3 regions of the Streptomyces sp. SLBN-8D4 genome follow, and region 3 is predicted to be linked to each of the others. Evidence: riboswitches for the same ligand, from Rfam matches in the RefSeq annotation. Region 3 holds a riboswitch; each other region holds the start of a gene.

Region 1 (4,131 bases), 3.1 Mb from region 3:
GAGATGACGTTCCGAGGCAGTGCGGACATGGTGCCTCCTTACGCGCCGTCACCCATCTCGGCGAGGTAATCCAACGAGTCCTCGGGCGAAAGGGCGTGGATCCGAAGGGTGTTGAAGGCCTCGGTGTAGGCCTGGAGGTCTTCTTTCCGCTCGAGATAGAGGCTACTCGTCAAGTGGTCGAGAACAACCACATCCAGATCAGAAGTGCGCGAAAATGAGAAGATTACGAAAGGCCCGGTGATACCCACATGCGCCCCGGCAGTGAACGGCAGTACCTGCAGCCGCACTTGAGGCAGCCGGGCCGCCTCCAGGAGTCTCTTTCGCTGACGGGCCATCACCTCGGGGCCGCCGACCTCCCGTCGCAGCACCGCCTCGTCCAGGACCGCGCTCAACTCCAGGGGCGGCTGCGCACGGAGGATGTCCTGCCGGGCCAGCCGGACCTCGACCAGCGCGTCGAGACGTTCGTCGTCCAGGCCGTCCACGGCGGCCCGGGTCACCGCGCGGGCGTACTCGGGCGTCTGGAGCAGCCCGGGCACGACCGAGGTCTCCAGCGTGCGCATCGCGCTCGCCTGGGACTCCAGACTGATGAAGTCCCGGTACGTCGGCGGCAGGACACCCCGGTACGCGTGCCACCAGTGGTGCCGGCCGCCGCTCTCGTCGGAGCCCGCCAATACCAGCAGCAGTTCCCGCAGATTCGCGTCCCCCACGCGGTAGGCGTCGAGAAGTAACCGCACATCGGCCGGTTTCACCCCGCTGGCACCGGTCTCGATGCGGCTCACCTTCGACTGGTGCCAGCCCACGAGCCGGGCCGCCTCACCGCTGGTGAGCCCCGCACTCGCGCGCAACGCACGCAGTTCGGCGCCCAGTTTCCGCCGGCGCACCGCGGGGCCGTGCTGCATGCGCTCCTCCTTACTCCTGACGAGCTGCCCAAATACGGTCTCGCGTCGCAGAGTTCACCGCTTCGAGCGACAGATATATGCACATCTTGGTGGATCGGCACCCGTCGCGGCCTCCGTGATGGCACTCTGACGATGAACCACCAGTCCGGGACCGTACTCGAACCATCCGCACCGTGTCGGACTCCGGTCCCGTGGGAAAGGGACGACGTCGCCATGGCAGACCACCTGGAAGCATCCGTCACTCTGCCGAGCGAACCCGCCTCGGTCTCCGCGGCCCGCACCTACGTCCTGAGCACCCTGGCGGAGTGGGGGCTGGCGCCGACCACGGACGCCGCCGAGACCGTCCGGCTCATCGTCTCCGAACTCGCCACCAACGCCGTACAGCACACCTTCGGGCAGTCACCCACCTTCACGGTGGACATCGAGCTGGACCGTGACGAACAGCTGCGCATCGGGGTCACCGACAGCCACCCCCGCTTCCCCAAGCGCCTGCCGGCCGCGGTCCAGCAGGACAACGGACGGGGGATGGTGATCATCCGCTGGCTCGCCGCCGAGAGCGGCGGCAGGCTGAGAGTCAGGCCCACCGGCGAAGGCGGCAAGACCGTCTCGATCGAACTCCCGTGGACGGTACCGGCGGAGCCGGTCACCGCCGCGGGGCAGCAGGAGCCGTAGAAGACATCAGTTCGACAGGGCGATGTGTCCCGGGGTCATCGCAGACGCGGTGACGGCTCTCGCGGTGATGCTCCGGGCCGAACGGCCGCTCGCGGCCTGATCACCTCGCGCTCCGTCGGCCCGGGGGCCGGGTGCGACTGCGCCTGTGCCTGCGCCTGCGCCGCCCTGTGCTCCTCTGCGCGTCCCGCCCGCAGGACCAGGCGGGGGAGCAGGCCCCACAGGCCCAGACACATCAGCAGGGTCGCCGCGCCCGCGGCCAGTCCGCCGGCCCGGTCCGTCGTCACGTCCACCACGAGCAGCACCGAGCCGGTGAACGCGAGCACCAGAACGCCCATGCCGATCGTGGCTAGCCGGGAGGAGACCTGCACGATGCGGGCCTTGGCGCCGCGCTGGAAGAGCGAGCGGTGCAGGGCGGCCGGCGCGGTGAAGAGGGCCGCCGCGAGCACCGCGAACAGCAGTGTGGTGACGTACGTGGCGCGCTGGAAGGTGTCGAGGGACGGGAAGCGCTGGGTGAAGGCCAGGGTCAGCAGAAAGGCGAAGAGGATCTGCACTCCGGTCTGGGTGACGCGCAGTTCCTGGAGCAGCTCGCCGAAGTTGCGGTCGGCGCGCTCCAGCGGGGTCTCGTTGCGGGCGGTGCACGGGCGGTGGTCGGCCATGCGGGCACGGGTAACCACCTGAAGCCGTGTCACGCGTCCCGGGAGACCCGAGGGGACGGCGGGAGGTCAGGTCGCCGCCGCCCCCTCGGGGGCGTCACTTGACCCGGCCGTACCAGACGCTCTTCGTCCAGATCTTCTGCAGCCTCACCACGTCCCCGGTCTTCGGGGCGTGCCAGATCTTTCCCTTCCCGGCGTAGATGCCGACGTGGTAGACGTTCGAACCCGAGTGGAAGAACACCAGGTCGCCGGCCTTGCGGCTGCCCGAGCCGATGTGGCGGGTCTTGTTGTACTGCTGGGCCGCCGTGCGCGGGAGCTTCTTGCCCGCCTTCTTGAACGAGTACAGCGTGAGCCCTGAGCAGTCGAAGCGGCGGGGCCCGGTGGCGCCGTACTTGTACGGCGAGCCCTTCTTGGAGGCCGCTACCTTGAGCGCCTTCGTCGCCGGTGTCGCGGCGGCGGCGTCGGCTGCGACGCCCGGAACCACGACGGAGCCGCCCACGGCGGCGATGGCGAAGGCCGAGGCCGTACCGGCCCGGACCATCAGCGACGGGACACGATTGAGCGCAGTCATGCGCAACCCTTCGTCAGCCGCCTGTGAAGGATGACCTGTCGGATTCGGGCTGGCGAAGTTGCCCGGCCGCTGACGCGGCTTCACCCCAAGGGCTGCTCGACCCGGTCATGGCGTGACCGTTCCGGCGACCCGTCGTTGCTTGGGTCCTCCACTCCTGCCGATCCACTCCTGTCGACCGGTCATCCGGGCGGCGGCAGGACTCGGCGTCCGCCCGGATCGCCCCGCCGCTGCGGCGGGGGCTTGTCGTCAGACAGGGATCTTGGCGCACGGATGTCCCAAAAACCCAATGGAACCGGGGGTTTGTGTTGTTACTCACCACTCACCCGTTCGGGTGGACACCTGAGCTAGCGAAGGGGCGTCGAGGGCCCCACGGGCCGCGCGACCAGCACAGAAACTCCTCATTCCCGCCCTGAACCACGCGCGTTGTGCAACCTCGGCGGTCCCGAAAAAGGAGCCGAGCCTCCTGCAAATGGCGGTACGCCTTTTGGTCCGTTTCAACCGCGCCCCGGGCGCCTCGTCAGACCACGGGGCGTCCGGAATTGCTGCCGGTGCGTCAGTTGTCGGATTCGGGCGGCACGGTGACCCGGGCCGTACGCCGTTCGCCGTCCAGGACCCGCAGGGCCCGCGCCAGTGTCTCGGCGTGCAGTTCTCGCTCGCCCCGGCCGTGCATCAGCGCCAGCGCGTCACGCAGCTCGGCCGCCCTGGTCACCAGCGCCTGGGCCGCGCGCAGTCCGCCGTAGGTGTCCTCCCGCCGGGCCGGGTTGATCCGGCCCAGCAGGTCGACCACCTCCAGATAACGGTCGATCAGCTCGCCCTCGGCGCGCGTGAGCGCGGGCAGCGGGGGAAGATCCGGCACCATCGAGGGCTCACCTCGCGCCCGGTGCGGTGGGGGAGGACTTGCGGCTCGGGACGATCGCGTCCGCCAGGCCGTAGTCCAGAGCGCCCTGCGCGTCGAGGATCTTGTCCCGCTCGATGTCCGCGCTCACCTGCTCGCGGCTGCGCCCGGTGTGCCGGACGAGCATCTCCTCCAGGCGGGCCCGCACCCGGAGCAACTCGTCTGCCTGGATGGCCAGATCACTGGCCTGCCCCTGCACGGGCTCGCTCAGCGCGGGCTGGTGGATCACCACCCGGGCGCCCGGCAGCACGGACCGCTTGCCCGGGGTGCCAGCCGCGAGCAGCACCGCCGCGGAGGAGCCGGCCTGGCCGAGGCAGGTCGTCTCCACGTCGCAACTGACGTACTGCATCGTGTCGTAGATAGCCGACATCGCGCTGAACGAGCCGCCGGGGGAGTTGATGTACAGGGCGATGTCCCGGTCCGGGGCCTGGTGTTCGAGGT
Region 2 (4,131 bases), 3.8 Mb from region 3:
ACCAGGAATAGCCCTTTCACCAGGAGTGTTGACACTGCGACCGCCACACCCTGAAGTCACTGATCCGGAAGTGGCTCCAGGTGGTCCGGAACGCGAAGTGCCCGCTCGTATAAGGCTCCGGGTCGGTGTAGTCGAAGACGAGCCGCCCGTTGTTCCACCACTGCACCCTGGAGCCGTCGGAGACGATCCGTACCCGGTTCGGCTCGTTCGCGGCCAGCAGCGGCTCGGTGTAGTCGTAAATCAGGGGCCGCACACCGGATTGTCCGACGTAGCGGCGCAGCCGTGTCGTGGTGTTGTAGTTGGCGCCGTAGCCGGAGTAGTACGTCCTCAGGTAGTCGTACTCCGCGAGCGCCCCGCCCCGGGGGACGGCGAAGAGGTCGTCGGGGGACCGGACGTCGACCGCGTTCCAGAAGTTGTTCAGGTCGGACACCCGGTCGTTGGCCCCGCCCGCGGACACGGGTGTGGCGGTGTACTCCAGGACGTACGGCCCTGCGAGCGGCTGCCTGAACCAGATCGTCGCACCGGCCGGCACGTCGACCTCCAGGATCCCGCGCCGCGCGGTGACCGTGCCGCCCTGCTCCAGTTCGACGGCCCAGCGGCCGAGGCCGTGACGGAAGTCGTCGTGAGCGATGAGGCGCCGGTGGCGGGGCGAGGCGCTCGCGGTGGCCGCGGGGGCGAGGGCTGCCAGGGCGGCGCCGGCCGCGAGGGCTCCGAAGGCTCTGCGCGTGGTCGTCATGGCGGACGGTTCCTTCCGGGAAGGGGGTGAACTCCGAAGCCGTTAGAAAGCGCTTACGCAGCAACGGAGTTCACTGTGCCCCGCCCCTCCCCCACCTGTCGACGCCCCGAGCGCGCCTGCCACAAGAACGCAACGAAGCGATCATGAAGGCGCGAACACCCCCGACCGGCATCGCGCTTCCACGGAAACACCGAAGGCCGGACCCGGGGATCGGGGTCCGGCCTTCGGTGGCACAGGGGGGCGTCAGCCGACGGCGACGCCCTTGGAGCGGAGGTAGGCGACCGGGTCCACGTCGGAGCCGTAGTCCGGCGTGGTGCGGATCTCGAAGTGCAGGTGCGGGCCGGTCACATTGCCGGTCGCGCCGGAGAGGCCGATCTGCTGGCCCTCGGACACGGTCTGGCCGGCCGAGACGGAGAGCTGGGACAGGTGGGCGTACTGCGCGTAGTAGCCGTCGGCCAGCTTGATGACGACCTGGTTGCCGTAGGCGCCGCCCCAGCCCGCGGAGACGACCGTACCCGCGCCGACGGCCTTGAGCGAGGTACCGGTCGGGACGACGAAGTCGACGCCGGTGTGGTAGCCGCTGGACCACATGCTGCCCGCGACGCGGTAGCCGGTGCCGATGGTGGCGCCGCTGACCGGGAGGGTGAAGCCGCTGGCACTGCTGGTGGTGTCGGCGCTCTGGGTGACGGCCGTCGACTTCGAGGACGCCTTCTTCGGCTCGGCCTTCTCGGTCCTCGCCGAGGACGACGAGGAGGAGCCGGTCTTCGTCGCGCCCGCCTTGGCCTTCTTGCCGATCGAGAGCTTCAGACCCGGGTGGATCAGCGACGGGTCGTCGCCGACCGCCTGGCGGTTGTCGGCGTAGAGCTTCTTCCAGCCACCGCTCACATGCTGTTCGTCGGCGATCTTCGAGAGATAGTCACCGACCCGCACCGAATAGGTGCGCACGGTCGAGGTCTTTGCCGCGTCTTTCTTCGCAGCCGCCTTTTCGGCGGACTTCTCAACGGCCTTCTGCGTGACGGGAATCGACTGAACGGCCTTTTCCGACACGGACTGCGAGGTGGCGGCGTGCGCGCCGGTGGCCCCCATGAGCGGGAGGGCGAGCGCGGCGCCCCCGGTTCCGGCGACGGCGATCGAGCGGGCGAAGCGCTGGGACTTCGGGCGGCGGTGCTTACCCTTCGCGGGCATGACGAATTCCTCTCCGGCGCCTGCGAGGTGAGCTGTCGGGTGCGGGCTGGAGATGCCCGGCCGCGCCGAGACGCGACTAAACCCCAAGCCTGTTCCGGAGACCGGAACAGGCAGTACTGCCTGTGGGTCCCCCGCTCCTGCCGTTCACGGGTAAGTGGGTGTGGGGAATCCGTTCGGCGGCAGGATTGGGCGTCCGACCGGATCGGTGGCGAACGTAAACGAGCAAGACGCAAAGGGACAAGTGAGAGGTTGCGCGGGTATGCGTTTCCCTTGATCCCCTATGAGAATTACCAGTCACCCTGCGTGTATCGGCCGCGCTTCTCCCACCCAAACCCCCTTGATAAACCTGTGAATTACGTGAACATGACGGGCGACACACCGTCACGGCTATGACGCTCCTCACGTCACGAATTCACAGGAATCCTCATTCCGGAAGGAGTTGGAAGGAAGCTAGTAATTCGGACAGAAGCCCTAGATGCGGCGCAGTCGGATAACCGTCGCATCGAGGTCGCCGCGCAACCCGGTCCGAAGTCCGTGATGCATCAGTACGACCCCTCGGTGAACTTCGCCCGTTTCAGGGCATTCGTACGACGCTGTCGGATCGAGCCCGCGCAGCCGCAGCGAGGGGACGGGCTCGCCGTACTTCTGCGCCTGAAGCCAGGCGAGGACGACGGTCTCGTCCCCGCGGACGTACTGCACCGCACTCAGTCCGCCCCGCGGAGGCCGCAGCCGGTAGAGGTCGCCATGCTGCACCAGCGGCCTGATCTCCTTGTAGAGCTTCACCCAGCGACCGGCTTCGGCGAGCTCCTCCTCTGTCCACTCGGCGAGGTCCCCGCCGACTCCGAGCACCCCGGCCATCGCGCTCACGAACCGGAACCGCAGCGAGCTCACCCGGCCGTTGAGCTGGGTGTTGGGACTGTCGGTGACCCAGGCGGCCATCACGCGCGCGGGATGGATCTGACTGAAGCCGTCCTGAATGGCGAGCCGGTCGAGCGGGTCGGTGTTGTCCGAGGTCCACACCTGGTCGGTACGGCTGAGCACCCCGAGGTCGATCCGGCCGCCGCCCCCCGAGCAGGACTCGAAGGCCACGCCCGGGTGAGCCGCCCGCAACCGGTCCAACAGGGCGTAGAAGCCACGCACATGGTCGACCCACAGGCGCTGCGGGTAGGACTCGCCGGGCCAGCCCGCGTCCGTGAAGCAGCGGTTGAAGTCCCACTTCACATAGTCGATCGGGGCCGAGGAGAGCAGGGTGTCGAGCTGCTCCCACAGGTACTCCTGGACGTCCTCCCGCGCGAGGTTCAGCACGAGCTGATTGCGGAACTCCGTCCTCTTACGTCCCGTTTGGTACTGCACCCAGTCCGGGTGGGCGCGGTACAGCTCGCTGTCCGGGTTGATCATCTCCGGCTCGACCCAGATGCCGAACTGCATGCCGAGCGCGCGCACGTAGTCGCCGAGCGGCTTGAGGCCGGAGGGGAAGCGGTCGGGGTTGGGCGCCCAGTCGCCGAGTCCGGCCCGGTCACTGGTGCGGGCACCGAACCAGCCGTCGTCGACCACGAACAGCTCGACGCCCATCGCCGCGGCCCGCCGGGCGAGGGTGCCCTGCTGCTCCTCGGAGATGTCGAAGTTCGTGGCCTCCCAGGAGTTGAACAGCACGGGCCGGTCCTGGTCCGCGTCCGGGATGACGTACGCCCGCTGGTAGGCGTGCCAGGCACGGCTCGCGCCGCCGAAGCCGCCGTCGCTCCAGAGGCCGGCGAAGACAGGGGTCGTGAAGGACTCCCCGGCCGCCAGCCGCAGCAGACCCGAGTCGTCGTAGCCGGCGCCGCCGGTGATCTGCACGCGCGCGTCGGGCAGCTGTGCCACGGCGATCCGCCAGGACCCCGACCAGCCGAGGGCGACGCCGTAGACCTCGCCCCGCTCCTCGGTGGCGTCGGTGTCGAGCGCCACCCACGGCAGGTGCTGGTGGCCGGTGTGTCCGCGGCGGCTGCCGATGACCTTCTCGCCGTAGGTGAGCGGGGTCCGGGTGAGCAGGGACTCGGCGGCCCAGCGGCCGTGCAGCTGGGACAGCCGCCAGCCGTCCTCGCGGTCCGGCAGGGTCCAGGTGGCGGAGTCGGCACGCAGCAGCTCGACCGGGGCCGGGTCCTGGTTGTCCAGGGTCACCCAGCGCTCCAGGACGTCGTGGCGCATCCGGTAGTGCAGCGTGATGGTCAGCC
Region 3 (4,131 bases):
GAGGGTACGGCGGCTTCCCGGCGGCGACCCGGGCCGCGCGGCGCGCCTCGGAGTTCACCAGCAGGCGGGGGTTGTCGGCGCGGATCGTGCCCGCGCCGACGAGGATCGCGTCCACCGAGGCGCGGACCTCGTCCACGCGGTCGAAGTCGGCCGGGCCGGACAGGAGGAGGCGGTCGGGGCCGGTGTCGTCGAGGTAGCCGTCGAGGGAGACCGCGGCGGAGAGGAGGACGTAGGGGTGGGGCATCGGGACGGTCCCTCTCGGAAACGGGTGCGGGAGCTTCAGGGGCGGCGGGCTTCAGGTGCAGCGAGCTTCAGGAGTGCGGCGGGCTTGGTTCAAGTTTGAAGCAAACCTACACTGGGAGCATGACGACCCGCTGGCTCAGCCCCGACGAGCAGCGAGCCTGGCGTGCGTACATCGCCGCCTCGCTCCTCCTGGAGGACACCATCGACCGGCAGCTCCAGCAGGAGGCCGGCATGCCACACCTGTACTACTCCATCCTCGCCAACCTCTCCGAGACCCCGGAACGGCGGCTGCGGATGACCGAGCTCGCCGAGGGGCTGAAGATCACCCGGCCCCGGCTGACGTACGCCGTAGCCCGGCTGGAGAAGGACGGGCTGGTGCGGCGCGAGAGCTGCGAGTCGGACAAGCGCGGCAGCATCGCGGTCCTCACGGGCGAGGGTATGGCGGTACTGGAGCGGACGGCGCCCGGGCACGTGGAGACGGTCCGCGCCGCGCTCTTCGACCGGCTCACCCCGGAGCAGGTGGGGCAGCTGGAGGACATCTTCACCGGCGTCGCCGCGGGGCTCCAGGGGGAGGACGGGCCCTTCGAGGGGCTCCCGTGGCGCCGGCGGTCGGCCCCGCCCTGTTCCTGAGCGCCGTGTTCCTGGGAAGTCCACGTGTGACGAGCGCCATAAAGCCGTTGCTTCAAATTTAAAGCATGGGGTAGGGTCTCGATCAGTAGAACTGCTTCAAATCTGAAGCAGGTGTGTCCACGGAGCGGAGTACCCGCATGTCCGACCTGCCCGCAGCCACCCAGCGCTCCCGCGTCCGCGTCCCGTTGCGCTTCGGGGACGGCTACCGCGTAGACGCCGAGCTCGTCACTTTCCACGGCCTGATCGACGGGCAGGAGCACCTCGCCGTCGTCCTCGGCGACCCCGCGCCCGGCACCGTCCCGCTGGTGCGGCTGCACTCCGAGTGCCTCACCGGTGACGTCTTCGGCTCCGCGCGCTGCGACTGCGGCCCGCAGCTGCGCGAGGCGGTCGAGCGCATAGCCGGGCGCGGCGGAGTCCTGCTCTACCTCCGCCAGGAGGGCCGCGGCATCGGCCTCTACAACAAGCTCGACGCGTACGCCCTCCAGGACCAGGGCCTCGACACCTACGCCGCGAACACCGCGCTGGGCCTGCCCGAGGACGCCCGCGACTACACGGCGGCCGCGCAGATGCTCCAGGCCCTCGGGATCGCCGAGCTCGACCTGCTCTCCAACAACCCCGACAAGGCGGGCCAGTTGCGCGACCTCGGCATCGACGTCGGCGACCGGGTCCCCACCGGTGTCTTCACCACCGCCCACAACGTCCGCTACCTGCGCGCGAAGGTCCTCCAGACCCAGCACACGCTGCCGCTGGGCGAGTTGACCGAACTCGGCGTCGGCTGAGCTCGGCGCTTTCGGTGGCGGCGGGGGTCGAGGTCGTCACCGGGCTCCTGCGGCTCACGCCGGACGACGGGGCCGTACCGAAACTCCCTCGTGGCCGCCACGCGGGAAACCGGGCCTCCGGGACACCCCTGGCGCGAACCACCTCGCGGATGACGTATGCTGGTCACACAACGACGCGGGGTGGAGCAGCTCGGTAGCTCGCTGGGCTCATAACCCAGAGGTCGCAGGTTCAAATCCTGTCCCCGCTACTCAAGGCTCAGGGCCGGATTCCAGTTCACTGGAATCCGGCCCTGAGTGTTTTCCCACGGTCGGCGACGTCTCGGCGGCCGTCGTGACGCGGGGTGAGCGGGTGGCCGCCCTCCGCATAACAACTGACGTACCGTCAATGCCGGTGTGTCGCCTGGGGCGGGGTCAACTCGCCCGTTTTTCACCGTTCATGGGCCGTAAGTCCTCCGGGATTTCGTTAATGATCAAGCGGAACAGCTTGGAATCGGACCCCCGGGTCTATTAACGTTCGATAACGCAGCGCGGTCGTCCCAGCCGTCACAAGAGACGGCTCCGTGCTCACGCGCCGAATTCCGCAAGGGAACCGGGGAACCACCAACTTGGGGTGAATCGCTCGTAGTCCGCCGTGGCAGCACGGCGGGTATACGCGCGTAGGAGACCTTCCTGCTCCGAACCCGTCAGCTAACCCGGTAGGCGAGAAGGAAGGAAAGGAGCGCGCCCACGTGGCGTCCAACCCGCCTGCCCCCGAGGCGCCGTACGTACCCAGCGACACCCTCGTGTACGGCGGTTACCGCGCCGACGACGAGGCCCTGCTCGGCGAGTGGAACCCGACCGCGGACTCCCTCGCCCCCGTACGAGGCCGGCATCGCGTCGCCAAGCAGCGTGGCGGAGGATTCGCCCGTAGCTCCACGGTTCTGGGCGTCGGTGTCATAGCCGCCGTCAGCGCGGGCGGTATGGCCAGCGCCAACACCGGCAAGCCCCCGGTCTCCATCTCCATGCCCGACCTGGGCTCCGTGAGCTCGCTCATCTCGGACGACTCCGGCTCCGCCGCGGACGACACGAGCGCCTTCAGCAGCGTCGGCGCCACCACCGCCGACACCGCCCAGGGCACCTCGGACGCCGGTGAGGCGCTGCGCTCGCGCATCCTGGCCCAGGCCGAGGTGCAGCAGGGCCAGCTCGACACCAAGGCCGCCCAGGCCGTCGCGGGCCGCCGCCGAGAAGGAGGCCGACGAGGCCGCCGCCAAGGCGGAGAAGGAGGCCCAGGAGAAGGCCACCGCCGCGAAGAAGAAGGCGGAGGAGGCGGCCGCGAAGGTGGCCGAGGCCGCGCGCCTGGCCGAGCTCGCCAAGCAGTACACGCTGCCGACCTCGTCGTACACCATCACGGGGACCTTCGGTCAGGCCGGTTCGCTGTGGTCCTCCGGCTATCACACGGGCCTCGACTTCGCCGCCCCCACGGGCACGCTCATCAAGGCGATCCACAGCGGCACCATCACCGAGGCCGGCTGGGCCGGTTCCTACGGCTACCGCACGATCCTCACCCTCGACGACGGCACCGAGCTGTGGTTCTGCCACCAGTCCTCGATCAGTGTCAGCGTCGGCCAGAAGGTCGGCACCGGTGACGTCATCGGCCGCGTGGGCGCCACCGGCAACGTGACCGGCGCGCACCTGCACCTGGAGGTCCACCCGGGCGGCGCGGCGACCGGGATCGACCCGATGGCGTGGCTGCGCGGCAAGGGTCTCACTCCCTGAGGTTTCCTCCGCACTCCGGCAGCCCTGGCGACGTCCCCCCGACGCCAGGGCCGCCGGAGTTCCGGAGTGGATCATTCCGCCTGTTTGCGAGGACTTTGCGGCCACAGCGGAAGACCGGCGTCCGGCACGGGCGTTGACGTACGACATGACGTCTCTTCGCAAGCTCGGCTCCTCCGACCTCAAGGTCTTCCCGCTCTCCCTCGGCGGCAACGTCTTCGGCTGGACCGCCGACGAGGCCACATCCTTCGGCGTCCTCGACGCGTACACCGCGGCCGGCGGCAACTTCGTCGACACGGCCGACTCGTACTCGTCGTGGGCCGACGGCAACTCCGGCGGCGAGTCCGAGACGGTCATCGGCAACTGGATGGCGGCCCGCGGCAACCGCGACGACGTCGTCATCGCCACGAAGGTCAGCCAGCACCCCGACTTCCCCGGCCTGACCGCCACCAACATCAAGGCGGCCGCCGACGCCTCGCTGCAGCGCCTGCGCACCGACCGCATCGACCTCTACTACACCCACTTCGACAAGCCCGAGGTGCCGGTCGAGGAGATCATCGGCGCGCTGGACGAGCTGGTGAAGGCGGGCAAGGTGCGGGCGATCGGCGCCTCCAACATCTCCGCCGCGCGGCTCTCGGAGTCCCTCGCCTTCTCCGACCGCGAGGGCCTGGCGCGCTATGTCGCCCTCCAGCCCCACTACAACCTGGTCTCCCGCGACACCTACGAA

What was found. A riboswitch is a leader RNA that binds a small molecule or an ion and turns the genes downstream of it on or off. The one in region 3 is predicted to bind cyclic di-AMP.
Region 1: another riboswitch for cyclic di-AMP. It lies ahead of RKD20_RS37615 (C40 family peptidase); the one in region 3 lies ahead of RKD20_RS23455 (M23 family metallopeptidase).
Region 2: another riboswitch for cyclic di-AMP. It lies ahead of RKD20_RS06400 (M23 family metallopeptidase); the one in region 3 lies ahead of RKD20_RS23455 (M23 family metallopeptidase).

What each region holds. Positions count from the first base shown of each region.
Region 1 is NZ_JBMGQC010000001.1:8,261,760-8,265,890, forward strand. It holds gene RKD20_RS37595 (DUF397 domain-containing protein) at 1-29, opposite strand, end outside; gene RKD20_RS37600 (helix-turn-helix domain-containing protein) at 39-899, opposite strand; gene RKD20_RS37605 (ATP-binding protein) at 1,113-1,571, shown strand; gene RKD20_RS37610 (DUF6328 family protein) at 1,607-2,227, opposite strand; gene RKD20_RS37615 (C40 family peptidase) at 2,322-2,795, opposite strand; cyclic di-AMP (ydaO/yuaA leader) riboswitch at 2,799-2,932, opposite strand; gene RKD20_RS37620 (hypothetical protein) at 3,349-3,654, opposite strand; gene RKD20_RS37625 (ATP-dependent Clp protease proteolytic subunit) at 3,662-4,131, opposite strand, start outside.
Region 2 is NZ_JBMGQC010000001.1:1,371,747-1,375,877, forward strand. It holds gene RKD20_RS06395 (DUF6250 domain-containing protein) at 17-736, opposite strand; gene RKD20_RS06400 (M23 family metallopeptidase) at 980-1,921, opposite strand; cyclic di-AMP (ydaO/yuaA leader) riboswitch at 1,924-2,092, opposite strand; gene RKD20_RS06405 (alpha-galactosidase) at 2,393-4,131, opposite strand, start outside.
Region 3 is NZ_JBMGQC010000001.1:5,179,659-5,183,789, forward strand. It holds gene RKD20_RS23435 (dihydrofolate reductase family protein) at 1-244, opposite strand, end outside; gene RKD20_RS23440 (MarR family winged helix-turn-helix transcriptional regulator) at 364-873, shown strand; gene RKD20_RS23445 (GTP cyclohydrolase II) at 1,011-1,652, shown strand; tRNA gene RKD20_RS23450 (tRNA-Met) at 1,827-1,900, shown strand; cyclic di-AMP (ydaO/yuaA leader) riboswitch at 2,212-2,369, shown strand; partial or broken gene RKD20_RS23455 (M23 family metallopeptidase) at 2,381-3,407, shown strand; gene RKD20_RS23460 (aldo/keto reductase) at 3,553-4,131, shown strand, end outside.